Regions from separate parts of the Kitasatospora sp. NPDC093679 genome, predicted to be linked through region 1. Evidence: riboswitches for the same ligand, from Rfam matches in the RefSeq annotation. Region 1 holds a riboswitch; each other region holds the start of a gene.

Region 1 (7,156 bases):
GCACGGTGGTGCCGCCGGAGCCGACCAGCAGCGACTGGAACACCACCCGGATCAGCACCACCGTGATGCCCAGGCGCAGGAACACCCCGTACGCGCGGGCCCACGGCGCCTCGGTGCGGCGCGCCGACACCACGTACCCGGCAACCGCAGCGAGCAGCGCGAGCAGCAGCACATTGGTCGTCCGGCCCGCCGCGGCGGCCAGCCCGAGCGCCCACAGCCACCAGGCGAACGGGTGCAGCTGACGCGGCAGCAGCACCCGCCGCAGACTCACGGCAGATCCCCCGCGCGAGGAGCGCGCCTGCGCCGCCAGGCTGCCGCCCCGGCGAGTGCAGCCACCGCGGCCGTGCCGAGCGCCACCGGCAGCCACGCCCCGGCCCCGTGACCGGCCGGCTTCCCTGCGTCGGCACGACTGGATCCCGGTGCGGCGGTCGACGTGTTCGAGGACGCGCCGGCCCCGGCGCTGGCGGGGCCGGAAGCGGGCGCCGACGGTACTGCCGATTCGGCGCCGGGCGGGTTGGACGGCGATGCAGCAGTGGCCGCCGGACCCGCGCCAGTCGGCGAAGCGCCGCCCACCGCACCGCCGGCAGTGTCTCCCGAATCGGCCGAGGCCGGACCTGTCGGGCGTGGGGCGGACGTCGCTCCCCCACCCCCGCCGCCGGACGGAGGGCGGGTGGTGGCCGAAGGCGGCGTCGGAGTCGCCGGCCGCGCCGGGTCCTTGGCGCTGCGCGGGGACGGCGGCTCGCTGCCGCCGCCGTCCTGCCACACCCAGCCCTCGATGCTGCCCCTGGGCGGGACGCGGTTGCCCGCGCCCAGCTGGCTGTACACCCAGGTGGAGGTGCCCGGCAGCATGTACCAGTACGACCAGTAGTGATCCTTGGTGACGGCCCCGCAGCCCGCCTTGGGCGCGCCGTCGAGGGCGCAGACGAACCCGCCCGCGTACGGACCGGTGCCCAACTTCACCGAGAACCCGGCCTGCTGCAACGCCTGGATACCGCTGCGCGGCGCATCCGAGCAGCCGGTACGGCTCCCGTAACCAGGGCGGTCGGGGACGCTTCTCGTCTCGACGACGACCAGCACGCCGTCGCAGCCCTCGGCCGCCCGCGCCGGCAGGGGCAGCAGCAGGCTGCCGCCCACGGCCGCGGTCGCGGCCAGGGCGGCGGCGCCGCGGCGGATCACCGGTGGCTGCCCGAGCGAAGTCGGCGGGCCGTCAGCACGGCGGCCGCGCCGAGCAGCAGCAGGGCGATCGCGGCGACGACCGGCGGCATGAGCTCGAAACCGGTGGAGGCCAGGCCGCCCGAGGACGGGGTGCCGCCGGTGTCCGTGCCCCCGGGGCCGGCCGAGTCGGACGCCACCGCGGACACGGCCGCCGAGGGCGAGCCGGAGCCGGTCGGCGAGCCCGACACCGATGCGGACGCCGAAGCCGAGGCCGAAGCCGACGAGCTGGAGGAGGCAGAGGCGCTGCCGCTCGGCGAACCGGACGGGCTCCCGCTCGCGCTCGGGCTGGGCGAAGTGCACTCGAGGGCCGGCAGACCGGCCGTGCCGAAGCGCCCGTCGACCGCCGCGAGCGACACCCCGGCGAGCGCGGGAACGGCCTGGACGGTGGCGCGCAGCGTGGTGCCGTCGACCTCGGCCTTCTGGTAGCCGATCGCGCCACGGTCGCTGCTCTTACCGGCGCAGCCGACCTGGCGGGACTTCAGCCAGGACACGCCCTTGTCCGCGGCCGTGGTGCGACCGCCGGCCCGCAGGGCCTGGACGGCGAGCGCGGTCGAGTTGGAGTTGGAGGAGGCGGTCGGTCCGGAACCGCCGAAGCCGCCGTCCGCGGCCTGCCGCTTCTCCAGCCAGTCCAGCGCCTTCGCGGCCTCCCCGCTGCGACCGACGGCCAGCAGCGCCTGCACCACGATGCCGGTGCCGTCCGCGTCCGAGGCACAGTCGGCCGGCTTGTCCGGGTAGGCCACCGGGAAGCCGCCGTCGACACACTGGTTGCCGGTCAGGAACTCGATCGCCTTCGCCGGAACGGCGTCGGCGCCCTGGCGGTCGAGGGCAAGCAGGGCGAACGCCTGGCTGAACGTGTTGGAGAAGTCCGAGACGTCCGGGCCACCGAAGGTGGCGTGGTCGGTGTAGCGGCCGCTGGGCTGGAGACGCGCGGCAAGCTCGGCGAGCAGATCGTGGCCGCCGAAGCTCTTCGGGTCCCGCTGCTGGACCTCGGCGACCAGGGCGAGCTTGGCGGCCGAACCGGCATAGATGTCACCGGGCGTGTCACCGGTCAGGTAGGAGGTCGCGTTCGCGGCGAGCCAGTCAGTGGCTGCCTTCGCCTCCCCCTTGCCCTGCCCTGCGGCCGACAGGGCGAGCACCACGTCGGCAGTCAGGCCGAAGTCCGGACCCCAGTCACCCTCGACGCGACTGCCCTCCTTCAGCTGACGGCCCGCCCAACCGGCAGCGGCCGAGGCATCCGTCACGGCGGGCGCGGCACCCGCAGAAGCCGCGGTGGCCGTCAATGCGGGCAACACGACGGCGGAGGCAACGAGCAGAACGGCAGCGGGCCGGAGCGAGGTACGCAAGGTGAACTCCTGGGGCGTCTCGTGGAGACGCACCGCAGAGCACGGCCACCGCCCGCAGGGCGAGGCACAACCTCTGGGCATCGTCCCGTAGACCACGACGGATGAGAGCCGGACAAACCCCGGGCAGGTAATCGGGCTCACCGCCGACACCGTGCCGACGGCCTACCGTTGCGGGTCAGCGCCGGACTTTCACCGGACTTCCCCTGCCAGAGGCGCTCGGCACCTTACTGCCACCCGCACACGCGCCTCAACCGCCCGGACACAGAATGTGACCAGCGGCACGCAGAACACGCACTGCCCGAACGGGACCAGTCCGCGACAGGCCCCGCCGACCCCGCGGGGCGGCTCCCCGTAGCGCCGGCGGGACACGGGGGTCAGGGCCGATGCGGGCCGATGCCGGTGGTCAGCCAGCGCGGCTCCGTCACGGCCAGGACCAACGCAAGGACGCAGGCCGTGGCCAACCATGCGACACCCACCCCGGTAAGGCCGTAGCGGGGCATCAGCACCAGGGTGAGGACCAGCAGCAGGCCGGCGAAGACGAGCTGCTGACCCGCCAGGAAAGACCAGGGCCTGCCCCACCCGGTGGCAGAGCGCAGCCCAGGCTGCAGCCAGCCGCAGCGCCGTGCCGCGGCCGAGCAGCGGACCGATGCCCTCATCGGGCACGGGCTGCCGACCGGTGGGGTCCTGTCAGACACAGGTGGCCGAGCGGACTACTCCTCGCCGTTCGGGCCGGCGACAGTGCGGCGCCAGCGACCACAGCAGTCGTATCCCGGGCCGCCGGGCCGCGGGGCGGGTGAGTCGCCGCTGCAACACGCAACCGCCCGGCCTGCCGGGACCGGGTCGGACGTCCTGGCTACCAGGGGAACAGGGCTGCTACGGGCCGGCCGGCGGTGGGCAACCTCGGCGATGCGAGCACGGTGCCGCATGAGATGGCCTGCCCGGGAACCACTCGTCTGCCCCGATGCACCGTCAGCATCCCCGCACGGCAGAACGCGGCCGGGCTGAGTACGCGGCTGGATCGGCCCCTCTCCGGGGGCCGGTCCAGCCAGCGCCTCCGGGCCGATGCAGCACGCACCAGCAGCGCAGCGGGGCAGCCGGTCTCCGCAGCCGGCCGCCCCGAGGATTCGACTGCCGCAGCCGCGGCGCCCGGGTGCGGGCCGGACGCCGAACCGCGGGGCGCAGCCGGATGTCGCCCGTGATGGGGTGGCGGGGCGGCGCCCGGTACAACGACCGGCACCCGGCCGAGGACACCCGGCCGCGCCGGGATGCTGCAGCAGCCGGTGAGCAGCGGGGCACCGAGTCAGAGGCTGCGCCAGAGCCCGGGTGACGGCGGCCATGGAAAGCTCCCCATAGGCGGCCAGATACCGCCCCACTGACGGCCACGGGATTCCCCGCGTACGGCCAGATATCTCCCCACGTTCAAGATCCATTTCCCGGTCGGCGAGGGTCGGCCGGGTGAAGAACAGCAGGGAGATCATGGAGATCCTCGAGGCGTACGACCTCACGGGCAGTTACCGCGCCGCGGCCGAGCTGGCCGGGTGCGACCACCACACGGTGGCCCGGTATGTGAAGATGCGGGCCGCCGGCCAGCAGCCCGACCAGCGCCGCCACCGGGCGCGGGCGATCGACGACTATCTGCCGAAGATCGAGGAGCTGGTGGTCCGCTCGCAGGGCAGGGTCCGCGCGGACGTGGTGCACAAGCGGCTCGTCGCGATGGGCTTCGCGGGCGGGGAACGCACTACCCGCCGCACGGTCGCCGAGGCGAAGGCCCAGTTCCGGGCCGGTCGGCGCCGCATCTATCGGCCGTGGGTGACCGAGCCGGGCCTGTGGCTGCAGTACGACTTCGGTGACGGGCCGGTGATCAAGGGCAGGAAGACCACGCTGTGGTGCGCGTGGCTGTCCTGGTCGCGGTTCCGGGTGGTCATCCCCATCTGGGACAAGACGCTGCCGACCGTGACGGCGTGTCTGGACGCGACGTTACGCAGGATCGGCGGGGTCCCAGCGTTCGTGCTGACCGACAACGAGAAGACGGTCACCACCGGCCACGTCGCCGGGATCGCGGTCCGCAATCCGGAGATCGTCGAGGTCGCCCGGCACTACGGCACCACGATCCGCACCTGTGTGCCGGCGGACCCGGAGAGCAAGGGCGGCTCCGAGGCGACGGTGCGGATCGCGAAGGCCGATCTGGTGCCCAGGGAGGTGAACCTGCGCGAGGAGTACCGCACCTTCGGCGAGCTGGAGGCGGCCTGCCGGGCGTTCTGCGACGAGGTCAACTCCCGCCCTCACCGCGAGACCCGGCGCAAACCGGCCGAGCGTCTCGCGGAGGAACGCGAGCGGCTGCACCCGTTGCCCAGGCAGCCGTTCACCGCGGTGTTCGGCACCACCCGCAGGGTCAACTGGGACGCCACGATCTCGGTCGAGGCGGTGCGTTACTCGGTCCCGCACGAGCTGATCGACAGCCGCGTCTGGGCCCGCTTCCACGGCGAGGAGCTGATCGTCACCTCTGTCGACGAGCACGGCTCGGCCCGCGAGGTCGCCCGCCACCGCACCGGCACCCCCGGCTCCCCGGTCCTGGACGACGCGCACTACCCGCCGCGCGAGGACAAGAACGGCGACCGCACCCCGAAGGCCACCACCGCGGAGGAGGCCGCCTTCCTCGCACTCGGACCGGGCGCCGCGGCCTGGCTGGTGGAGGCCGCGACCGCCGGCACCCGCCGGATCAAGGCCAAGATGACCGAGGCCGTCGCCCTGGCCAAGCTCTACTCCGCCGCCGAGGTCGACCGGGCGCTCGGCACCGCCGCCGTCACCGGCCGCTTCGCCGACAAGGACCTGCTGTCCATCCTCGACTACCAGGTCGGCCTGACCAGCACCGAACCCGTCCGTCGCGGCGAGGACCACTCGCTGCAGCCCGGCACCTCCGCCTGGGCCCGCTTCGGAACCACTACCAGCACCGAAGACGAGGACAGCATCTGATGGCCACCCCGCTCCGCACCGTTCACAGCAGCAACGGCGACCCGCTCGCCGAGGCCATCGAGCTCACCAAGCGGTTGAAACTGCCGCACATCCGACGCACACTGGCCGACCTGATCCCCACCGCAAAGGCCCAACGCTGGGACCCCGCCGAGGTCGTCCGCGTCCTGCTGGCCGAGGAAGCCGCCGGCCGAGACCGCGCCAACCTGCACACCCGCCGCAAACGCGCCGGCTTCCCGGCCGGCAAGACCTTCGGCGACTGGGACGAGACCGCCTCCGCCATCCCCCGCCCCACCCAGGACGCCCTCAAGACCCTGGAATGGGTCGGCCGGCGGGAGAACCTCTGCGTCTGCGGACCCTCCGGCACCGGCAAGAGCCACTTCACCGAGGCCCTCGGCCAGGCCGCCGTCGAGTCCGGCATGACCGTCGCCTGGTTCACCATCGAAGACCTCGGCGCCCTGGTCCGCCGGCACCGCGCCGACGACTCCATCGCCCGGGCCCTGGCGAGGATCGTCCGCTCGGACCTGATCATCGTCGACGACATCGGCCTGCTGCCCGTCAGTCCGGACGCCGCCGAGGGCTTCTACCGGCTGGTCGACGCCGCCTACGAACGCCGCTCGGTCACCGTCTCCAGCAACCTCCACCCCTCGGGCTTCGACGAGATCATGCCCAAGACCCTCGCCACCGCAACCGTCGACCGGCTCATGCACCACGCCCACATCGTCGTCACCCAGGGTGACAGCTACCGGCTCACCCAGGCCACCAGCGGCAAGGGAGTGAAGCCCTTCAGCTGATCCAATCCACTCGGTGGCGGGGAGATATCTGGCCGCCACCGGGGACTCCTACCCGGCCACCAGTGGGGACATCTCCTGGCCGCCTACGGGGAGAACGAACTGGCCGTTGACACCCGGGCTGGATGTGGTCGGCCCGCCTCGCGTTCACCGCGGCGTCGCGGACGACCGCGAGCAGGTCGCCGCCGGTCCCGGGGCGAGCATGTCCGGCACGGAGGCCGGTACCACCGCCGGCTCCGGGTTTGCCGGCCGGCGGCATCGGCGCCTGCCCCCTGCGCTCCGTGCTGCTGTGCCCGGCTTGTGGGCCGCCGGCCCCGATACGGGATGCCGGCCTGTCGCGTCGTTGGTTGGGGCGGCCGGTGTATTCGGTCAGCCGCCCCGGGGCGGTGTCCTGCCGGTTCGGCGCCGTCGGGGGTTGATGCGGCCGGGCGGTACGCGGGCGCGGCCGGCGCATCCCCGCAGGGGTCGGGACGCCGCCCCGTCCAACGACCGGGAGTGCTCCAGGACATCCGCGGGAGGGGTGCCGGGGCGCGGTGGGGGACGCGCCCCGGCACCCGTACGGGGCGGCCGGGCACTGCTCGACCGGCCGCCCGCGGGCACCATGGCTACCCTGCCGGGCGGTTCACGAATCTCTCGGCCGGGCGGGAGGTCAGGGGCGGGGCGGGCACTGCGGCGGCCGGCGGGTGCGCCGGTCGGGCGCGGGCCAGGCGAGGTCCGGGATCGTGCTGCCGAGCAGCGGGCCAATGTCCTCGTCCGGGACGGGCTGCCACAGGGCGGGGTCGTGGCACACGTAGGGGCCGAGCGGGTGCCCCGCACCGTTCGGGCCGGTCACCAGGC
Region 2 (7,156 bases), on a different contig from region 1:
ATCTTCTGACGGTCTTCGGTGCTCACTGGCAGGCCTCGCAGGACTCGGGGTTCTCCAGGGAGCAGGCGATGGCGTCCTGCTCGGCCTGGCTCATGGTCGGCGCGGGCACCGGCACGGCGGCGCGGGCGCCCGTGGCGGCCTGCGCGATCCGGGTGGCCGGGCGCGACCGCAGGTAGTACGTGGTCTTCAGGCCGACCTTCCAGGCGTACGCGTACATCGAGCTGAGCTTGCCGATGGTCGGCGCCGCCATGAAGAGGTTCAGCGACTGGCTCTGGTCGATGTACGGCATGCGGGCCGCGGCCAGGTCGATCAGCGCGCGCTGGGGCAGCTCCCACGCCGTGCGGTACAGCGAACGGACCTCGGCGGGCAGCCAGTTGAGGTCCTGCACCGAGCCGTTGGTCTCGCGCAGCGCGTCCCGGGTCTGCTGGTCCCAGACGCCGAGCTCCTTGAGCTCGCGCACCAGGTACGGGTTGACCTGGAGGAACTCGCCGGAGAGCGTCTCGCGCTTGAACAGGTTGGACACCTGCGGCTCGATGCACTCGTACACGCCGGCGATGGAGGCGATGGTGGCGGTCGGCGCGATCGCCAGCAGCAGCGAGTTGCGCAGGCCGGTCTCGGCGATCCGGGCGCGCAGCGCGTCCCAGCGCTCCGTCCACTGCGGGGCGGCGGCACCGAAGTGGTCGATGTGCAGCTCGCCGCGGGCCGCGCGGGTCTCGCCGTACGCCTCGTGGCGGCCGAACTGCTCGGCGAGGTCCGCGGAGCGCTCGTAGGCGGTGAGCATGATGCGCTCGGAGATCAGGGTGGAGAGGGTCTTCGCCTCGGCGGAGTCGAAGTCGATCCGCAGCTGGAAGAAGACGTCCTGCAGGCCCATCACGCCGAGGCCGACCGGCCGCCAGCGGGAGTTGGAGGTGCCCGCCTCGGTGGTCGGGTAGAAGTTGATGTCGATGACCCGGTCGAGGAAGGTCACCGCGGTGCGGACGGTGGCGTCCAGGCGCTCCCAGTCCATCGCGTTCAGCAGGTCGGCGGCGGTGGCGCCGGCGGCCACGTGGGCGCCCAGGTTCACCGAGCCGAGGTTGCAGACGGCCGTCTCGGAGTCGTCGGTGACCTCCAGGATCTCCGTGCACAGGTTGGAGGAGTGCACGGTGCGGCCGGGCAGCGCGGTCTGGTTGGCGGCCCGGTTGGAGGCGTCCTTGAAGGTCATCCAGCCGTTGCCGGTCTGCGCCAGGGTGCGCATCATGCGGGCGTACAGGGTCTGCGCCGGGATGGTGCGGACGGCCTTGCCGGCCTGCTCGGCCTTGCGGTAGGCCTCGTCGAAGTCGGCGCCCCACAGGTCGACCAGCTCGGGCACGTCGGCGGGGGAGAACAGCGACCAGTCCTCGTCGGCGTTCACCCGGCGCATGAACTCGTCCGGGATCCAGTGCGCCAGGTTGAGGTTGTGGGTGCGCCGGGCCTCCTCGCCGGTGTTGTCGCGGAGCTCCAGGAACTCCTCGATGTCGGCGTGCCAGGTCTCCAGGTAGACGCAGGCCGCGCCCTTGCGGCGGCCGCCCTGGTTGACCGCGGCGACCGAGGAGTCCAGGGTGCGCAGGAACGGCACGATGCCGTTCGACTGGCCGTTGGTGCCGCGGATCAGGCTGCCGCGGGAGCGGATCCGCGAGTAGGACAGGCCGATGCCGCCGGCGTGCTTGGACAGCCGGGCGATCTGCGCGTAGCGGTTGTAGATCGAGTCCAGGTTGTCCAGCGGCGAGTCCAGCAGGTAGCAGGACGACATCTGGGGGTGCTTGGTGCCGGAGTTGAACAGCGTCGGAGAGGACGTCAGGTACTCCAGACGGCTCATCAGTCGGTAGAGCTCGGCCACCTCGGCCACCGACTGCTCGGTGTCGCCGATCGCGAGGCCGGCCGCCACGCGCAGCAGGAAGTACTGCGGGGTCTCGACCACCTTGCGGGTGATCGGGTGGCGCAGCAGGTAGCGGGACTGCACGGTGCGCAGGCCGAAGTACTCGAAGCGGTCGTCGCCCTGCAGGTCGACCAGCGCGTCGAAGGCGGCCGCGTGCTTGGCCACGAAGGCCGCGGTGGTGTCGCCGATCAGGCCCTCGGCGTGGCCGACGGCGATCGAGGCGGCGAAGGTGACCGCGCCCTGGGAGACCGCCTCGTCGCGGATCTCCAGCGCCAGCAGGCGGGCCGCGAGCTTCGAGTACTGCGGGTCCTCGGCGATCATCGACGCGGCGGCCTCCACGGCCAGCCCGCGGAGCTCGGCGAAGTCCGAACCGGCGTGGCGGCCGCGCAGCGCGGCGGCGGCGACGTGGCCGGGGTCCACCTGGGGGAGGTCGGTGCTGCGGTCGGTGAGCAGCCGGAGCAGCGCGGCACCGGGGTCGGGCCGGTCGTTGTCGGCGGATCCCTGGGAGGGCAGGGTGACTGAGGCAGCGACGGTCAAGGCGCACTCTCTCCTGTGGCGGCAGCGGACGCTTCGGACACCCCCGGGCCGGGGGCCGGGGGCGCGTCCGGGCATGCGCGTGGCAGGGGGGACCGGCACCGCCCGACCGTGTCGGGGGTGCGCGTCGCCACCCGGCCCACCCGCGAGGCCCGGACGTACAGCTGTGCTTCATGGCATCTGCGGGGAAGCCGGTGGCACACCGTCGGCAGGCCCTCGGACTGCGCGGGCCCGGGCGTTCACGGGCCTGCTCACCGTTGCGGGGCAGTCCCGGACTTGCACCGGGTTCCCCTGCGTCGACAGCGAGAGTGAGCATACATGTTGTGGTGTCTCCCTGATGTACCCCCATATCTTGTGCACGCTGCGTGTCGCGTCCGTGGCTGCGACGGCCTCGCCGAACGGGCCGTGCACACTTCGGGCACACCCGACCCACTCGTCGCCCCCGCGCTCCGCTCACGGAACGGCCACCGCCGCGGGAGTGTTCGGGCCCGATGGCCTACGATCTCCAGTCATGAGTGACGGTACGGGGGTGCCGCCCGGTTCGACGGGTCGGCCCGGAGCCCAGGGGATCGGCGAATCTCGCGGAGCGAGGACCGCCGGCTCTGCAGCTGGACCCTTTCCGCCGTGACCAAGTCCCTTTCCGCCGCGGCGAGGCGGCCGCTGTGCCGCCGGTCCTGGCTTCGGTGCGGTGTCGGGCTCACCCTGACCGCCTGCCCCTGCAACTCGCCGATGGCTCCGGGGCGGTTCGAGGGCGGCTCGGCCGGGTGATGCCGTGGGCATCGGCATCGGCATCGGCATCGGCTCGGCACCGTCGCCGGCGGGTGCTTCCGCCCGGCCCGTCGAGTTCACGTGCGGGTGCGGTGCGGGTGCGGGTGTCGGTGTGGTCGGGCTCCGGTCGAACGAATCGTTCGGGGCGAGTCACGTCAGAACGTCAGGGCATAGACCATCAGGTCGATACCGGGCATCGGGGCCCAGTCGCGCTCGGGGGCGCGGCGGAAACCGAGCCGTTCGTACACCCGGTGGGCGTCCGTCATGTCCGGGCGGGTGGAGAAGGCCATGCCGGTCAGGCCGAGTTCGCGGCTGCGGTCCATCGCGGCCCTGACGAGGGCCGAGCCGACTCCGCGGCCGCGGGCGGCCCGGGCGACCGCCAGCATCCGGATCTCGCCCTCGTCCGGCTGCGAGATGTCGGCCCAGGCCGTACCGCCGACCGCGAAGGTCACGCAGCCGAGCACATGCTCGTCCCGGCCGTCGACGGCGACGAGGAGCTCGGCCTCCTCGCTGCGGCGGCGGGTGTCGCGGAGGAGTCCGGCGTACGGCCCTTCGGCCAGGCTGTAGCCGTCACCGACGTAGACCTCGACCGAGAGCTCGCCGGCCGGTTCGAGGTCCCGTTCGCGGGCGCGGCGGATGACGACGTCCATCCGTCCAGTCTGCCGTCCGGGGCCCCGTCCCGGACGGCCGGGGGTCGGTGCAGCCGATCGGGGACGGACGGATCGGCGGGATAGCCGCCGGGGCGGTGCCAGTTGTCGCGGCCGTGCCGGCCGGTGCGGTCGAGCTCCCGACCGACGACGGCCCCGACCAGGGCGAACGAGCCGACGAGGACGGACAGGGCGATGGCGTTCTCGAACACGGTGGAAGTCATGCCACTACTCTCCCGGCCGACCGGGAGCCCGGCGAGTGGCAGGAATGACCTCTTGCATCGAATTACTGCCAGCGCCATCCTGGAGCCATGCCGAAGCCCGGAACCGAGTCGAGGACCGCCGAGTTGAAGACCGCCGAGTTGAAGAACGTGGTCGCCGTCGTGCTGGAGGAGGTCCATCCCTTCGAACTCGGTGTCGCCTGCGAGGTGTTCGGCCTCGACCGCAGCGAGGAGGGGCTGCCCGTGTACGAGTTCGCCCTCGCCTCCGACCGGCCCGGGCCCAAGCGCACCCACGCCGGCTTCAGCGTCGACGTCCCGTACGGGCCCGAACGCCTCGCCCGGGCCGACCTGATCGTCCTCACCGCCACCGGCCTGCGCGACGAGTACCCGCCCGCCCTCGTCGCGGCCCTGCGCGCGGCCGTCGAGGGCGGTGCCCGCGCCCTCTCCATCTGCAGCGGCAGCTTCCTGCTCGGCGCCGCCGGGCTCCTGGACGGACGACGCTCCACCACCCACTGGAAGCACGCCGCCGAGATGGCCCGGCGCTTCCCGCTCACCACCGTCGAACCCGACGTGCTCTACGTCGACGAGGACCCCGTCATCACCTCCGCCGGCACCGCCGCCGGGATCGACGCCTGCCTGCACCTCGTCCGCAAGGTGCAGGGCGCCGAGGTCGCCCGCGGCATCGCCCGGCGCATGGTCGTCGCACCGCACCGGGAAGGCGGCCAGGCCCAGTTCGTGAACCGCCCACTGCCCGAGTCCGACGTCGACTCGCTCGCCCCCGTCCTGGACTGGATGCGGCACCACCTCGACGAGGAAGCCACCGTGGAGCGGCTCGCCGCCCTCGCCCACATGTCCCCGCGGACCTTCGCCCGCCGCTTCCAGCAGGAGACCGGCACCACCCCGCACCGCTGGCTCACCGGCCAGCGGCTGCTGCTCGCCCAGCGGCTCCTGGAGGGCACCGCCGAGCCGATCGACGCCGTGGCCGCCCGCTGCGGCTTCGGCAACGCCGCCACCCTCCGCCACCACTTCGCCCGCCGCCTCGGCACCACCCCGCACGCCTACCGCCGCGCCTTCGCCAGCCCCGAGATCGCGGCAGGGGTGTAGCGCGAAGGAGCGGGCAGAGGGGCGTGCTTGAGAGGTGCCGGTGGGTGCCCGCCAGAGCCTGCGGGTGCTCGGAGGCGTGGTGGCAGGGCGAGTCCCCGGTGATGGGGCGGCCGCCGCGTCCCCCGGGTAGGGACGGCGGCCGCCCGGTTGCCCGGCCGCCCGTCATCCGGCCACTCGCGGGGGCGGGACGGTCCGGGCCGCGGGGCGGGGCACCCGGCGCCGGCGGCGCGCGGCGTTACTTGCCGAGGGCGGCGACGCCCGCCTGGGCGAACTGCTCGTCGAGGTCGCCGCTCGGGGCACCGGCGACGCCGATGGCCGCCACGGGTGCGCCCTTGGCCTGCACCGGGGCGCCGCCGCCCAGGAACAAGGTGCCCGGTATGTCCTTCAGGTTCGGCGTCTGGGCCAGCCGCTTCGCCAGCTCGGAGGTCGGGGCGTTCCAGGAGACCGCGGTGAAGGCCTTGCGCTCGGCCGACTCGGGCGACTGCGGACCGGCACCGTCGCCGCGCAGCGCCACGATCGTGTTGCTGTTGCGGTCCACCACGGCGACCGAGACCTTGTAGCCGCCCTTGCCGGCCGCGTCCATCGCGGCCAGTGCGGCCTTGGTCGCGGCGTCCACCGACAGGTGCGAGGAGGACACCACGTCCTTGCCACCGGCCTCGGCGCGGGCCACCGCAGGGGCACCGGCGGCGCCGGGAGTCTCCGCGCTCGCCGCCACCGCACCGAAGGTGCCCGCCCCCAGGGCGGCCACCGCCACGGCGCCGCCCAGCACTCGTGCCCGCATCGACGTCTTCTTCATTCCGACTCCTCGGCGACTCACCGGTCCGGCCCCTGCGGCTCGGACACACTTCGATCCTCAAGGCCGCACCCCCTCCACCGCGTCGGCGTTCCGGCTCGCCTCCGCAGGCATGATGGAGGACACCGGGGTCAACCGATCGGCCGATGTGCGGCATCGGCGGACCGGCCAGAATCCCAACCAGGAAACGGTCGGTTCGTGACCGGTCCTTGGGGCCGACCCTCGGCCTGTCACCGGCAGGTGGGTGTCCGTGGGCCGGTGCCGACCGGCGGCCGGAACGCCGGAGCGTCGGAACGCCGGAGCGTCGGAACGCCGGAGCGTCGGGACACCGAGGGTCAGCGCGCACCACATCACATCGGGGCGGCACCCGCAGCCAGACCCGCAGAACAACCGGACCCCGCAGAACAGGAGGACCACGTGCGACCGCCGCAGCGCACCGACGCCGACGAACGCCGCCTCGTGCTCGTCCTCGACGCGGCCTTCCTGCTGCTCCTCGCCGGGTCCCTCAGCCGCTTCCTCACCCACCACCCCGACAGCCCGGCCACCCCCTGGGTGATCGGCCTCTCCGTCGCACTCGCCGCCGCCCAGCTCACCGGATCCCGGCTGCTCGCCCCGCCCCGCGCGGACGCCTCGGACGCCGGTCCGTCCGGTGAGGAGGGTGCCGGCGAGGACGGTGCCGGTGAGGACGGTGCCGGTGAGGACGCCGTCGGCGAGCCGGCACCATCAAATCGGGCTGCCATCCGGCCCAGCAGCAGCGCAGTCGGCCACGCCACGCGGCGCACCGCCGCGCACGCCGTCCGCCGCAGCCGTACCGCAGCAGGCGTGCTCGCGCTGGTCGTCGCCCTCTGGGTGGTCCTCGTCCTGCTGGCGCCGAGCTTCGCCTGGTGCGCCGTCCCGCTCGTCTACACCGCGCTGCGCACCCTGCCCACCAAGGCCGCCCTGCCGCTGGTCGCCGTGCTCACCGCGTTGGTCACCGTCGGCCAGGCCCGGCTGCCCGGCCAGGCCGACGCCACCCTGCTGATCCTGCCGCCCACCGTCGCGGCCCTCGCCACCGCCGTCTTCCTCACCATGCGGAGACAGACCGCCCGGCAACGGGCACTCGTCGACGACCTCGTCCGCACCCGTCGCGACCTCGCCTCCACCGAGCGCCGCGAGGGCACCCTCGCCGAACGGGAACGCCTCGCCATGGAGATCC
Region 3 (7,156 bases), on a different contig from region 1:
TGCGGCCGTCCGCCCCCGGCTTCAGCAGCACCGGGTTCATCGCCGCCTCCGGCGCCACCCCGGCGGCCTGCGCCTGCATCGCCTGGGCGCGGCCGATCTCGGCGCCGTCCGCGGTGACGAAGGAGTTCAGCGACATGTTCTGCGCCTTGAACGGCGCCACCCGCACCCCCTGCCGGGCCAGCCACCGGCAGATCCCCGCCGTGACCACGCTCTTGCCCGCGTCCGAGGTCGTCCCTGCCACCAGCAGAGCCTTCGTCACGTGACACTCCCTTGCTTGCGTGTGGCGCCGGCGGTGAGGACGGCCGTCCCGGCCGCGACGGTGGGCGGATCTGCGCGGAACGGAAGGTGCGGCGCCGTCACTTCCGCCGCGCGCGGTTCCCCGCGCCCCCGGGATGCCCCGATCAGGCCGGTGAGGCCGCGGGCGGCCGTGGTGACGGCCAGGGCCAGGATGCCGACGCGGCGGGAGAGGCGGCAGGCGCGTTCGATGTCCGCGACGGCGACCGGGCGGAGTTCGGCGCCGAGGACGGGGCGGTGCTCGACACGCTCGCCGTACCGCAGGGTGCCGCCGAGGCGGACGCCGAGGCCGCCGGCGAAGGCCGACTCGGCCTGTCCGGCGTTGGGGCTGGGGTGTGACGACCCGTCGCGCCGCCAGACCTTCCAGGCGGCCCGCGGGTGCTCCGCCGCGGCGACGGTCAGCAGCGCGGTGAGCCGGGCGCCCGGCCAGCCCGCCACGTCGTCGAGCCGGGCGGAGGCCCAGCCGAAGCGCAGGTGGCGGGGCGAGCGGTGGCCCACCATCGCGTCCAGGGTGTTGACGGCCCGGAAGGCCAGCAGTCCGGGGGTGCCCGCCAGCGCGCCCCAGGTGAGGGCGTTGACGACCGCGTCGGCGGTGTTCTCGGCGACGGACTCGACGACGGCGCGGGCGATCTGCTGCTCGTCCAGGGCGCTCGGGTCGCGCCCGCACAGGTGGGGGAGCCGCCCGCGGGCGGCGGCGAGGTCGCCGGCCTCCAGGGAGCGGCCGATCGCGCGGGCCTCCCGGGTGAGCGAGGTGCCGCCGAGGACCGTCCAGGCGGCGGCCGCGGCGAGCGCGGCGCGGGCCGCGGGACGGCGCCGCAGCGCGTGGTCGGCGAGGGCGGCCCCGGCTGCGACGGCGCCCACGCTCAGCGCGGTGAAGGCGGCGCCGGCGCCCCGGTGGTCGCGCCAGAGCCGGCGCTCCAGGCGTCCGGCGGCGCTGCCGAAGAGGGCGACCGGGTGGCCGCGGCGGGGATCGGCGAAGGCGGTGTCGGCGAGGTGGCCGGCCACGGCGCCCAGCAGGTAGGGGGCGGAGCTCAGCCGGGCCACGGCCCGGCTCCCCGGTCGGGGCGCAGCGGTGACCGCTGGGCAGCCTGCATGGCGTGCGTGTCCTCACTCAGGGTCCGCGCCCTGGATCGACGAACCGGCGGCGAGAGTCTCCTGGCTTCCGGGTCCGGCGCGCGCTCGGGCCTTCCAGCGGCCCTGTGGCGGACCGCCGTGACCGTGCAGGTCGAGCGTGCTCCCCGGTGACAGTGGCGGGACCGCGCCGGATTCGCACCGGCTTCCTCTGCATGCCTCCGTATGGCCCCGAGATCCCATCACGCGCTCCGACCACCAGTCAACAAAGCCTCCGGAGGGCTTGGTCACACTCCGTCGCCGGATTCCGTCGCCGCCCGCCCCGTACGATCCTCCAGCGGCGGGCGGTCCCGCCGGGGCCGGGTTCGTGCGTTCGGCGTGTGGGTGGTGCCGCGCGGGCGCCCGTACGTTCTTGTCGCATGCGACGCAGACCGTCCGCACCGCCTCCGGTGCCGTTCTCCCCGCCGGCCGCGCGGGCGCACCGCGCCGGGCTCGGCCTGAGCCCGGAGCAGGTCGCCGAGGCCATGGCCGCGCACGGTGTCCGGCTGCTGCCCTCGCACGTGGCGGCCTGGGAGGCCGGTGAGTTCCTCCCGTCGGAGGAGGAGTTCATCGCGCTCTCCCGGGCGCTGTGGTGCCCGCCCGCCCGGCTGATGGGCGTCGCGCCGGCGACCCTGCGGGACTTCCGGCTGGCCCGGGAGCTCACCCGGGAGCAGGCCGCGCACCGGATCGGGGTGGGTGCGGAGACCTACGCGAGGGCCGAGGCCACCGGACGCTGGGACGCGGACGGTGAGCAGGGCCTGGCGCTGGCGCACGTGCTCGGGCTACCGCTGCGGGTGCTGGTCCGGGTGACCGGGCGTCAGGACGACCTGGACCGGCGGCTGCGCCAGGTGGTGGACGGCCGCTGGCAGGCGCAGCTGCGGGAGGTGGGCCGGATCGTGCCCGTCCCGTACGACCTGCTGGGCGGGGTGCTGGCCGACTTGCAGGACGAGTACCTCGTCCCCGGGCACTGGGGCTCGTCGGTGCCGGACGCCGCCCGCCCGCCGGCCCGGCCGCTCGCGGAGCGGTTCTGGGAGCTGCTGGCCCGCCGGGGCACCGACGTGCCGGTCTGAGCCGCCCGGTCCGGTCCGTCCGGACGGACCCGCCCGGACGGACCCGCCCGGGTGGCCCGCTCCCGGGCCGGGGCGTGGACTGGGATCGCCATGTCCGTGCCGCCACACCGGGAGCGCCATGCGTTGGGGAACCGCCGCGATCGTCGCGGCCGCCGCCGTCGGGACGGGTGCCGCGGCACTGCTGATCGGCCGCCGGGTGTCCGAACGGGCCGTCCGGCCCGGGTTCGCGGGAGCCTTCGCGGCCGCCGGGCAGGCGGGCGGACCGGGCATCCGGGTGCAGGAGCTGGCCGCGGACCGCGTCATGCTCACCCGCAGCGTGGAGACCGAGCGCCCCGGCCGCTACGCCCTGGAGTGGGCCGGGGGCGGGCACGCGGTGGTCGGCGACGTGCTGGCCACCGGGCCGCAGAGCGTCACCCGCCGGCTGCTCGCCACCGGCGCCGGCTCGCTGTACAGCGGGACGGAGGTCCGGGTGACCGCCCGGGTGCATCTCGGCGACCCGGCCTCCGCGCTCGGCCTGGACTTCACCCCGAGCGACGTCGAGGGCGAGCTCGGCCCGATGCCGGCCTGGTACCTGCCGGGCATCCGCGGGCTGTGGGCGGTCCTGGTGCACGGTCCGGGCGCCGACCGGCAGCAGGCCCTCCCGGTGCTGCCGCTGCTGCACGCGCTGCGGATGCCCGTGCTGGTGGTCACCCACCGCGGCGACGCGGGCGCCCCGCCCTCGCCGGACGGCCTGGGGCACTTCGGCGAGACCGAGTGGCGGGACGTCGACGCCGCCGTCCGCCTCGCGCAGGCGAACGGCGCCGGCCGGATCGTGCTCTTCGGCTGGTCGCTCGGCGCGACGATGGCGCTGCACACCGCGGCCCGCTCGGCCTGGCGGGAGTCGATCGCCGGCCTGGTGCTGGACTCGCCGGTGCTGGACTGGCCGACGACCGTCCGCCAGGAGGCCGCCCGGGCCGGGGTGCCCGCCCCGCTCGCCGAGCTCGGCGCGCTGGCCGCCGAGGGCCGCACCAAGGTCGACCTGGCCGGCTTCGCCCGGCTGGCCGACGGCACCGACCTGAACGTGCCGGCCCTGCTGCTGCACAGCCCCGTGGACGCGGTGGCGCCCTTCGCGGCGGCCGAGCGCCTCGCCCGGCGGCGCGACGACCTGGTGAGCCTGCACCCCGTCCCGGACGGCGCGCACGCGGCCCTGTGGAACGCCGACCCGGACGGCTACGGCGAGGCGCTGCGCCGCTGGCTCACCCCGCTGCTGTGAGCCCGGCGGGCCCGCCCGCGAGGGGTGTGCTCATGCCAGGTTTCCCGCTCGGAGGACCCGGTTTGGTGGCTGTTGCCCGATCTCATCCCCCGTCCGCGGACCGGACCTACGATCGCGCGTAGAACTCGATGTGACAGAAGGCCGGTACACGGGGAAGACTGCTCGGCGTGACGTCTCGGAACCCGCGCGACCGTGATGCCCCGCTCCAGCCCGCGATCCGCACCGGAGCGACGGTCACCCGTCTGCCAGGAGCAGCCCGCCGGCCCGAGAGCACGCCTCCGGGCGGGCCGGTCCGTCGCCGCACCCCCGCACCCAAGCCGGGCCGCGGCCGGGTGCCGGTGCCGGACGGCTTCCCCGCTCCCGCCGAGCTGGCCCCGCTCGCCCGCCGGATGCTCGCCGACGCGGTGCGCATCTCCCGCTGGGCCGGCGAGCTCGGCGAGGTCGACAAGCGCGGCGAGCTGCTGCCCGACGACGCCCGGGCCGCCGGGCGCGCCCTCGCCATGACCGTCGGTGCCGCCGCCAAGGCCTGGGGCCAGGCCCTGCTGGTCGGCCTGGTCGAGCTGCGCGACGGCGGCGCCGGGCCCGGCTGGCGGCTGAACGCCTGGGAGCACGACGACGAGGCGGTGGTCCGCGGCTGGTCCGCGCTGTTCGACGCCTGGACGCTGCTCGCGCCCGTGCCGCCCGCGGCCATGCGCGGCGTCTTCGCCCTGCTGGCCGGCCAGGCCGTCGACCAGGCGCCGCACCTGCTGTCCTTCCTGCACCTGGTGGACGGGCCCGTCCCGGACAACGAGCTGCTGGAGCTGCTGCGCCGCGGCCTGGACGAGCGCCGGCACGGCGCCGGCACCGGCTCGTTCGGCCCCTCGCCGGTGCCGCACGCCGCCTCCGCGATGTCCGCCGTCCGCGGCACCTGCCGGGAGCCGCAGATCGACACCCCGACCTCCGCGGCCGACGTCGCCGCGGTCCTCGACTGGATGCTGGACGGCCTGGCCGCCGTCGGCGCCCTGGAGCGCCGCGACGACGCCGCCGAGCTCTCCCCGCTCGGGCACTGGGCGGTCCGCGCCAAGCTGGAGGAGATCTGCACCGTCGCGCAGACCGCCGCCGGCCACATCGAGCAGGACGCGCTGGAGCTGCTCGCCGCCTGCGCCGACTACACCCCGGGGCCGGCCCGCGCCGAGTACCGGGCCTGGGTCGCCGCCCGGCCGGCCGACCGCGCGGTCGCCGAGCTGCTGGACGCCGCCCGCGGCGAGGACGCCCTGCTGCGCGGCCTCGCCTTCGAGGCCCTGCGGGTCGCCGGCGGCCCCGCCGAGCAGGCCGTCCGGGCCGCCGTGGACGAGCAGGTCCTGCGGCCGTACGCGCTGCTCTGGCTGGCCGAGCGCTCCGACGACGGCCCGGTGTCCCCGGCCGACGTGCTGGGCGCGGAGGACGCCGCCTGGCTGTGGGTGGACACCGCCGCGGCCGTCCTCGACCACGGCGACACGGCGCTGCTGGTGCCGCACGTCGAGGGCGCCTCGGCGGGCGAGCCGGTGCGGCTGTTCAACCGGGCCCGGCAGTCCGGCCACCCGCGGGCGGCCTCGGTGCTGACCGCCGTCTCCGGCGTGCACCCGGACCCGTCGGTGGCCCGGGCGGCCCGCCGCTCCGCCTTCAGCGTCCACGACGGCGGTGCCGGCCGGTAACCGCCCGCACCCGCCTCCCGGGCACGCGAGAGGGGCCCGCATCCGGTTCGGATGCGGGCCCCTCTCGTCGGGTCTGCGGGGACTCCCGCCGGCTCAGCAGCCGCGGGACTCCGCGCGGCGGGCGCGGACGTCGCCCACCTTCTGGCCGACCTTGCGGCGGATCACCAGCAGCGGCGCCATCGCGGCGAGCGTGATCTGGGCGACGGCACCGATGTGCATCAGCAGGTCGCCGCCGGGCAGACCGGCCGCCCAGGCCGCCAGGCAGCCGATCGAGACCACGATCCAGCAGAGCGTCGCGGTGGCGAGCAGGCCCTGCGGCTTCGGGTACTCGATGCGGCTGACCATCAGGTACGCCACACCGAAGATCATCAGCAGGCCCGGCACGAACGGCGGGTCGAGGAGCACGATGGCGATCACCGTCATCGCGCCCATCGGGCACGGCATGCCCTGGAAGATCCCCGGCCGCATCTTGACGGCCGAGAACCGGGCGAGCCTCAGCACCACCGCCAGCAGGACCGTCAGCGCGATGAACGCCGAGAGCTGCTGGTTGCTGTCCGGCGACACGATGCCCCAGACCGCCACGAAGTACGCCGGGGCGATGCCGAAGCTGATCAGGTCGGCCAGGTTGTCCAGCTCCGCGCCCAGCGCCGAGGAGCGCAGCTTGCGGGCCACCAGGCCGTCGAACAGGTCGCACATCGAGCCGATCAGCAGCAGCGTGACCGCGGTGGCGGCGCTGTTGCGGTTCGGCGCGGTGGTCTCACCGGTGAGGTGCGGCATCAGGACCCCGGTGGTGATCGAGTAGATCGCCAGGAAGCCGCAGACGGCGTTCCCCAGGGTCAGGAAGTCGGCGGTGGACAGGTGCTGCGGCGAACGGGGCGCCCGCAGCTCGCGGTCGCGCGCCCAGCGGCGGCGCCGCAGCTCCGTCTCCTCCTCGTCTCCGAGGCCGACGAGAGTCTCAGGATCAGTCACGGTCAAGGCGCGTCACCCCGGCGGTGGTCTTCTGGCCGACCTCGACGCCAACCTCGACGCCTGCCGGCAGGTACGTGTCGACGCGGGAGCCGAAGCGGATCAGACCGATCCTCTCGCCCTGCTCGACCTTGGTGCCGGCGCTCACGTACGGCACGATGCGGCGGGCCACGGCCCCCGCGATCTGGACCATCTCGATGTCGCCGAGTTCGGTGTCGAAGTGCCAGACGACCCGCTCGTTCTGGTCGCTGTCCTTGTTGAACGCCGGGACGAAGCCGCCGGCGACGTGCTCGACGGACGTCACGGTGCCGGGCAGCGGGGCCCGGTTGACGTGCACGTTGAGCGGGCTCATGAAGATGGCCACCCGGGTCCGGCCGTCCGGCCAGGCGTCGATCGACTGCACCACGCCGTCCGCGGGGGAGATGACTCTGCCGGTGCCGATCTCACGCTCCGGGTCGCGGAAGAACCACAGCATGCCCGCACCGAGGGCGCAGGCCGGGACAGCCGCCAGGGCCCACTTGCCGGAGCGCCGGGTGAGGGCGGTCGTCACGGCGGCGGTGGCCAGGGTCGGGGCGAACCAGGGGGTCGCGCCGCGCGCGATCGTCACGCGCGGACGCCGACCGGCCGTCGGTGCGGCGAAGGGGTCGCCGTCCGGGACGGAGGTGTGAGGGGACGGGCTGATGGGCATCGAAGACCTTAGTCGCGGGGGATCATGGCCGCTGGACGGGGGCCACCGCGGGGATCGGGTACATGGGGACGCTGTCCCGGTGGATGCTATCGGGACCAGGCGG
Region 4 (7,156 bases), on a different contig from region 1:
GCTGGCCCGCCGGACCTGCGGCTTCGCCTGCCGCAACTACCTCGCCAACGGCATCTCCTGCATCATCGACGACGCCGTCTTCCCGGACCGCCCGGCGATCGGCCTCGGCGGCTGGAAGCGCCACATCGGCCCCGGCATGATCCCCGTCGTCCTGCTGCCCGGCCTCGACTCGGTGCTCGCCCGCAACGCCCGCCGCAGCGGCAACCGCCGGCTCAGCGACGAGGAGGTCGCCCGCATCCACGGCCGGATGGCCGGCTGGCGCACCTCGGGCCTGCCGATCATCGACAACTCCCAGCTCGACGTCGCCTCCACCGCCGCCGCCCTCGACCGCGCCATCATGTCCCGCCTCACCGGCCGACCGTGACCGGCGGCGGTGCCCGGACGGTGCCCGACGCCGACGGCGTGGTCCGCTCCCGGCTGCGACCGGGTGGTCAGGGGCGCGGGGAACAGCGCACGGCGGACGTGGGCCACCGTGGGTGCCCTCGTGGGACGGCCTCTGCCCCGGGCGGGCGGTCGGTCGGGGATGTCACTGGTACCTGGGATGATGGAGGGACCGCGACGGACCAGACGAGGAGCTGACGCCCGTGCCCGAGGGCCACATCATCCACCGCCTCGCCCACGAGAACCACCGGGTGTTCGCCGACCGGCCGGTACGGGTCAGCAGCCCGCAGGGGCGGTTCGCCGAGGGCGCCGCGCGACTGGACGGCCGCCCGCTGGACGAGGCCGAGGCCCACGGCAAGCACCTCTTCCTCGGCTTCGGCGAGGACTGGCTGCACGTCCACCTCGGGCTGTACGGCGGCTTCACCTTCGGCAGCGGCGGCGCTCCGGCGCCGGTCGGCGAGGTGCGGCTGCGGATGGCGAACGACGAGGGCTGGGCCGACCTGCGCGGCCCCAACACCTGCGAACTCCTCGACCCCGCGGCGAAGGAGGCCGTCCACGCCCGGCTCGGGCCGGACCCGCTGCGCCCCGACGCCGATCCGGACGCCGCCTGGCGGCGGATGGCCCGCAGCTCCACCACCGTCGCCGCGCTGCTGATGGACCAGAAGGTGCTGGCCGGCGTCGGCAACGTGTACCGCGCCGAGGTGCTCTTCCGCCTCGGCATCAGCCCGCACCGCGAGGGCCGCAGGATCACCCGCGAGGAGTGGGACGCGATCTGGGCCGACCTGGTCGCCCTGATGCACGCGGGCGTCGGCGCGGGCCGGATCGACACCGTCCGCCCGGAGCACACGCCGGAGGCGATGGGCCGGCCGCCGCGGGTCGACGACCACGGCGGCGAGGTGTACGTCTACCGCCGCACCGACATGCCCTGCCTGGTCTGCGGGACACCGGTGCGCACCGAGTCGCTGGCGGCCCGCAACCTCTTCTGGTGCCCCGGCTGCCAGCGGCGCTGAGCGCGGCCCTGCCCGGCCGTCGGCCGGGCAGGGCGACGGTCCGTCAGCCGCGCGGCAGCACCATGGACTGCACCTGGGGCAGCTTGCGCCAGTCGCTGGAGACGATGCTGGCGTGGGCGGCCGCGAGCTGGGTCACCCGGGCCCGGGCCTGGTCGGCCGTGGGGTCGGTGGAGCTGATGGCGGGCGCCACGTTGTGGGCGTCGGTCATGACCAGCAGGTAGTGGCGGGCGTCGTACCAGCCGGTGTCGACGCCGCCGACGTACGCCGAGGCGTCACCGTCGAAGACCACGAACCAGGGCCGGATGCTGGCCTCGCCGTAGGCGTTGCGCGGGTCGCCGGAGACGGCGCCGTGCACCACCGGGAAGACCTGGGCCTGACCGGCCCTGCCGGCCGCCGCGAGGTCGCGCAGGTAGCGGCTGTACTCGACGTCGGTGTGCAGGGTGTCGAAGGGGTTCCCCTCCTCGACGGTGCCGGGGATGACGTCCACCAGGACCCGGCCGGCGAGGGCGTCGCGGGTGGGCCAGTTGCCGGCCTTCGCGGCCTCGTCGAGGTTCGGGTAGCTGCCGCCGCCGGGCTTGGCGAGCAGGTCGGCGGGGCGGAAGACGGCGCTGCCGAGGTGGGCGGCTATCAGGGCGTCCAGTTGGGCCGGGCCCATGCCGCGGTTGGCGGCGAACCCGCCCTTGAGCTCCAGCTTGACGACGAGCGGGCCGCTGGACGGGTGGGCGGCGAGCCAGATCCGCAGGTCGTCGAGGCAGTACTCGAGGTTCTTGTTGGTGCCGCCGCTGTACAGCGTCGCCGGGCCGGTGGCGGCGGTGCAGTTGTTGGCGTTGCCGAGCGGGTTGGAGTGGCTGACCTTCCACTCCTTGGTGACGGTGTCCGTCCACGCGTCGAGCTCGATCATGCCGGTGCCGGTGTCCAGGCTCTGCGCGAGGAAGGGGAAGGCGGCCGGGTCGTAGGTGTTGTGGATCCCGACGGCGGTGGCCGAACCGAACGGCAGGCCGCCGCCGGTGGCGGCGCCGGACTGGTGCGCGGGGAGCAGGGTGGCGGCCGCGGCCAGCAGCCCCACGGCGAACGTACGGCGAAGCTTCACGGGTGTCTCCTCGTCAGGAGCCTGGGGACGGCGGGCCGGACGGACCGCCTCCGGAAGCATGGGGCACCGGAACGGCTTCGAGGTGACATGACAAGAAAACTTGGCTGAAGCTGACCCCCCGTCCCGCTGACAAACCGTCAGGAAGCCCTCATTCCGTGCAGGGGTCCGTGCCGTGCAGGGGTCCGTGCCGTGCAGCGGTTCGTGCCGTGCGGCGGTCGTGCCGTGCGGCGGTCGTTCCGAGCGGGCGCTCAGTCGGCGCGCCCCAGCACCCCGTGCTCCAGCACCTCGGCCACCGCGGTGTCGGTCAGCCGGTAGCGCACCACCCGGCCGTCCCGCTCGCCCTCGACCACGCCCGCGGCGCGCAGCAGCCGCAGCGCCTGGGAGACCGCCGGATCGCGCATCCCGGTGGCCAGCGCCAGGTCGGTGACGGCCAGCGGCCCGGTGGTGTGCAGGGCGAGCAGCAGCGCCAGCCGCCCCGGGTCGGCGAGCAGGCCGAACAGCTCCGCCCAGGCCCGGACCCGCCCGGTGTCGCCGATCCCGGCGATCGCCTCGCAGACCCGGTGCCCGTCGATGGTGCGGTGGCCTGCGCGATCGGCGGGGAGGAGGTGCATGGCGGCATTCTCGCAGGCCGACCGGCCGTGATCTACGACACCTGCGCGGTTGTGCAGGCTTGCAGCTGTCGGTCCGTCACCCCTACGGTGGAGCAGCCGTGGTGTTCGGGAAGACCGGTGCAGGACCTCGGGGTCCGAGTCCGGAGCGGCCCTCGCCACTGTGAACGGGGAGTCAATCCGTACCCCTCGCGGGTCACTGGGCGCAGGCGCGCCCGGGAAGGCCGGGTACGGGCACCGTCAGAACCTCCCCGTGAGCCAGGAGACCGGCCACGGCACCTCACGACGTCATTCCACGAGGTGTTGGAGCGTGAACCGCAGATGACCCTGCCCGCAACCGGTACGGCCGCGCCGCCGACCGCCCCCGGCCTGCCCGCCTTCCGCTGGCGCCGGGAGGACACCCTCCGCACGGCCGGCCTGCTGGCGGTCATCCTGGCGATGCACGTGGCCGCCTTCGGCACGCTCTTCCTGCTGGTGGTGCCGGAGCGCTACGAGGTCGGCACCCAGGTCTTCGGCGCCGGACTCGGCATCACCGCCTACACCCTGGGCATGCGGCACGCCTTCGACGCCGACCACATCGCGGTGATCGACAACACCACCCGCAAGCTGATGGCCGACGGCCGGAGACCGGTCTCGGTGGGCTTCTGGTTCGCCCTCGGCCACTCGTCGATGGTGGTGCTGATGGCCGCCCTGGTCGCGGGCGGCGCCCAGCTGGCCGGGGTGCTGATGGACGACGGCTCGACCACCCACCAGGTGCTCGGCACCATCGGCACCACCGCCTCCGGCGCCTTCCTCTACCTGATCGCCGCGCTCAACCTGGCGGCCCTGCTCGGCATCCTGCGGGTCTTCCGGGCGATGCGGGCCGGCACCTTCGACGAGGCGGAGCTCGAACGGCAGCTCGACTCGCGCGGCCTGATGAACCGTGTCCTGCGCCGCGCCACCCGCTCGATCTCCCGCCCCGGCCAGATGTTCCCGGTCGGCATGGTGCTGGGCCTCGGCTTCGACACCGCCACCGAGGTGACGCTGATGGTGATGGCCGGCTCGGGCGCCGCGGCGGGCCTGCCCTGGTACGCGATCGTCTGCCTGCCGCTGCTGTTCGCCGCCGGGATGAGCCTGTTCGACACCCTCGACGGCACGTTCATGAACTTCGCCTACCAGTGGGCGTTCTCCAACCCCGTCCGCAAGGTGTTCTACAACCTCGCCATCACCGGCCTGTCGATCGCGGTGGCCTTCGTCATCGGCACGATCGAGCTCGTCGCGGTGCTGCACGACAAGCTCGGCCTGACCGACCCGGTGAGCGGCTGGATCGCCGGACTCAGCCTGGACAACGTCGGCTTCGTCATCGTCGGCCTGTTCGTGGTGGTGTGGGCGGCGGCGATCGGCTACTGGCGGATCGCCCGGGTCGAGCAGCGCTGGACGCCCGGTGGGGCGGGCTGAGATGGCCCGCGGGCGACCGCGCCGATCGGCGGACGGGGTGTCAGCCCGCCGCCAGCAGCAGCGTGCCCGCCACCGCGAGGCCCGCGCCGAGCAGTTGGACGCGCCGCAGCCGCTCCTTGAGCAGCCCCCGGGCCATCAGGGCGGTGACCACGGGGTAGAGCGAGGCCAGCACCGCGGCGACGGCCACCGACCCGCGGTGCGAGGCGGCGGCGAAGGCGGCGTTCGCGGCGACGTCGGCCACCCCGACCGCGGTCAGTGCGGGCAGGCTCCGCCGCAGCGCCCCCGGTGCACCGGGCTCCCGCCCACGGCGCCCGGCCAGCAGGACGCCGCCGCCGACCGCCACGTTGCAGAGCCGCTGCACGCACAGCACGAGCAGCAGCCCGCCGCCGTCGGAGGCCCGGGCGACCAGGGCCATCACCGTGCCCATGCCGAGGGCCGCCGTCAGCGTCAGCACCAGCACCCGCAGGCCGACCGTGCCGCCGCCGCGACGCGGACCGCCGGCCAGGGCGACGCCGAGCACGGCGACCGCGATGCCGGCGGCCTGCGCCGGGCCGGGGCGCTCCCCGAGCAGCAGCCCGAGCCCGACCGGCACCGCGACGCCGACGGTCGCCAGCGGCGAGACCACCCCCATGGGCCCGAGCGCGAGGGCGCGGTAGAAGGCGAGGAGGGCGAACGGCCCGATCACCCCCGCCGCCACCGCGTACCAGAGGCCGGCGGAGGCCGCGCCCGCGCCGCCGACGGCGAGGAGGGCCAGGACGAGCAGGACGGCCGCGGCGGCCTGCGAGGCGACCACCACGGTCAGCGCGGACAGCCGGCGGGTGAGCGAGCCGCCGCCGTAGTCGGCCATGCCCCACAGCAGGCTGGCGGCGAGGGCGAGGAGCTGGGACAGCACAGTGGACTCCGGAGTACGGTCGGGTGGACGCTCGGTGTCCCAGCAGCTTAGGTCAACAGAGTGAACCGGACGAATCAATTCATTGGACTGGTATGCCCGACCCCGATCTGATCACCCAGGCCCTGGCGCGCAACCTCAAGCGGCTGCGCGCCGACCGCGGCCACACCCTCGACGCACTCGCGGCCCGCTCCGGGGTGAGCCGCGGCATGATCGTGCAGATCGAGCAGGGGAGGACCAATCCGAGCGTGGGCACCGTCGTCCGGCTCGCCGACGCGCTCGGCGCCTCGATCGCCCGGCTGCTCGACTACGACGAGACCTCCACCGTGCGGATCGTCCCCGACGACGAGGCCGTCCAGCTCTGGTCGGGCGCCAAGGGCGGCACCGGGGTGCTGCTCAACGGCATCGAGGCGCCCGGCCCGCTGGAGCTCTGGCAGTGGCTGATCCTGCCGGGGGAGGGGCACGGCTCGGACCCGCACCCCACGGGCACCGTGGAGATCGCCCGGGTCGAGGAGGGCGAACTCACCCTCACCCTGGACGGCCGCGACCACCTGGTGCCGGCCGGCTCCACCGCCTCCTACGAGGCGGCCGCCGCGCACGGCTACCGCAACGACGGCGAGGTGCCCGTCCGGCTCACCCTCGTGGTCTCGGTGCCGCCGCCCCCGCGCTGAGCCCGCGGGTGCACGCCGAAGCGCCCCCTCCCCGGCCGGGGAGGGGGCGCGGTCGTGCGCGGGGCGGTCAGTCGCGGCCGTACCGCCTCCGGTACTGCTCGATCCGGCCGGCCTGGTCCAGGACGCGGGCGCGCCCGGTCCAGACGGGGTGGCTCGCCGACGAGGTGTCCACGTCGACCACCGGGCGCACGGTGCCGTCCTCCCAGACCACCGTGGACGCGGACGTCAGCGTCGAGCGGGTGAGGAAGGACCGGCCGGCGGCCTTGTCGCGGAAGACGACCGGACGGTAGGCGGGGTGGATGCCGTTCTTCATGGGGGCTGCTCCTTCGGGGGTCGGTGGACGTGCCGGGCGGGGCCTGTGACCGGGCTCAGCGCTCTTCGCGGAAGGCCACGTGCTCGCGGGCGACCGGGTCGTACTTGCGCAGTACCAGGCGGTCCGGGTCGTTGCGGCGGCTCTTGCGCGTCACGTAGGTGAAACCGGTGCCGGCGGTCGACCTCAGCCGGACGACCGGGCGCAGTTCGCTGCGGGCCATCTGCTCCTCCTCGGTGGCTCCGAACCTCCGCCCCGGGCCTCTTGTCCGAAACGGAAGTCGTTTTCGTATCCGCTCCAACGCGAGCCCGGGGCGTTCCATTCCCGCCCATTCCCGCCCGGTCCCGCCCCGTCCCCGACTCGTTCGCCCCCTTCCCGTCCGCCCGTCCGTCCGCCGGTCCGTTCCCCCGTTCGGCCCCGCGCCGCCGGCCGGTCCGCGACCCGCCGTGCCCGCCCCCGCGCCCGCCGCACCACCCCCTCCGGGCCCGTCCCGGGCCGGGCGGCCCGGCCCGCCGGCTCGACGGGCGCGGGCCGTCCGCAGTTCGTAGGCTCGTGGCATGTCCGATGCGTACGCGGCGCGGCGGGAGCGCCTCAGGGAGCACTGCAGTGCGTCGGGGGTCGACGCGGCCCTGGTGACCCGCGCCTCCAACGTCCGCTACCTCACCGGCTGCCCGCCGTGCGGCGCGAGCCTGCTGCTCACCCGCGAGCGGGCGCTGCTGGCGCTGCCCGACGACCTGCCGCCCGAGGAGGGCGGCGAGCA

What was found. Region 1 has a riboswitch for cobalamin ahead of AB0O09_RS30730 (prenyltransferase/squalene oxidase repeat-containing protein). Riboswitches for the same ligand answer to the same signal wherever they lie in the genome.
Region 2: linked by a shared signal. The riboswitch ahead of AB0O09_RS17180 (ribonucleoside-diphosphate reductase subunit alpha) and the one ahead of AB0O09_RS30730 (prenyltransferase/squalene oxidase repeat-containing protein) in region 1 are both predicted to bind cobalamin.
Region 3: linked by a shared signal. The riboswitch ahead of AB0O09_RS14595 (cobalamin biosynthesis protein) and the one ahead of AB0O09_RS30730 (prenyltransferase/squalene oxidase repeat-containing protein) in region 1 are both predicted to bind cobalamin.
Region 4: linked by a shared signal. The riboswitch ahead of AB0O09_RS13430 (HoxN/HupN/NixA family nickel/cobalt transporter) and the one ahead of AB0O09_RS30730 (prenyltransferase/squalene oxidase repeat-containing protein) in region 1 are both predicted to bind cobalamin.

What each region holds. Positions count from the first base shown of each region.
Region 1 is NZ_JBFBDW010000051.1:29,543-36,698, forward strand. It holds gene AB0O09_RS30720 (energy-coupling factor transporter transmembrane protein EcfT) at 1-271, opposite strand, end outside; gene AB0O09_RS30725 (hypothetical protein) at 671-868, shown strand; gene AB0O09_RS30730 (prenyltransferase/squalene oxidase repeat-containing protein) at 1,173-2,456, opposite strand; cobalamin riboswitch at 2,663-2,793, opposite strand; gene AB0O09_RS30735 (hypothetical protein) at 2,933-3,214, opposite strand; gene istA (IS21 family transposase) at 4,014-5,531, shown strand; gene istB (IS21-like element helper ATPase IstB) at 5,531-6,322, shown strand; gene AB0O09_RS30750 (hypothetical protein) at 6,969-7,156, opposite strand, start outside.
Region 2 is NZ_JBFBDW010000018.1:17,750-24,905, forward strand. It holds gene AB0O09_RS17175 (ribonucleotide-diphosphate reductase subunit beta) at 1-2, opposite strand, end outside; gene AB0O09_RS17180 (ribonucleoside-diphosphate reductase subunit alpha) at 23-2,407, opposite strand; cobalamin riboswitch at 2,618-2,761, opposite strand; gene AB0O09_RS17185 (GNAT family N-acetyltransferase) at 3,352-3,846, opposite strand; gene AB0O09_RS17190 (helix-turn-helix domain-containing protein) at 4,155-5,168, shown strand; gene AB0O09_RS17195 (heme-binding protein) at 5,404-5,964, opposite strand; gene AB0O09_RS17200 (sensor histidine kinase) at 6,379-7,156, shown strand, end outside.
Region 3 is NZ_JBFBDW010000014.1:16,568-23,723, reverse strand. It holds gene AB0O09_RS14600 (cobyric acid synthase) at 1-259, opposite strand, end outside; gene AB0O09_RS14595 (cobalamin biosynthesis protein) at 256-1,311, opposite strand; cobalamin riboswitch at 1,443-1,578, opposite strand; gene AB0O09_RS14590 (transcriptional regulator) at 1,785-2,474, shown strand; gene AB0O09_RS14585 (alpha/beta fold hydrolase) at 2,593-3,726, shown strand; gene AB0O09_RS14580 (hypothetical protein) at 3,894-5,399, shown strand; gene AB0O09_RS14575 (CDP-alcohol phosphatidyltransferase family protein) at 5,493-6,317, opposite strand; gene AB0O09_RS14570 (phosphatidylserine decarboxylase) at 6,361-7,053, opposite strand.
Region 4 is NZ_JBFBDW010000012.1:129,611-136,766, reverse strand. It holds gene AB0O09_RS13450 (AAA family ATPase) at 1-364, shown strand, start outside; gene AB0O09_RS13445 (DNA-formamidopyrimidine glycosylase family protein) at 585-1,391, shown strand; gene AB0O09_RS13440 (phosphatidylinositol-specific phospholipase C domain-containing protein) at 1,435-2,481, opposite strand; gene AB0O09_RS13435 (metalloregulator ArsR/SmtB family transcription factor) at 2,730-3,092, opposite strand; cobalamin riboswitch at 3,175-3,379, shown strand; gene AB0O09_RS13430 (HoxN/HupN/NixA family nickel/cobalt transporter) at 3,411-4,526, shown strand; gene AB0O09_RS13425 (DMT family transporter) at 4,567-5,415, opposite strand; gene AB0O09_RS13420 (XRE family transcriptional regulator) at 5,511-6,086, shown strand; gene AB0O09_RS13415 (type B 50S ribosomal protein L31) at 6,154-6,399, opposite strand; gene rpmG (50S ribosomal protein L33) at 6,455-6,619, opposite strand; gene AB0O09_RS13405 (aminopeptidase P family protein) at 6,954-7,156, shown strand, end outside.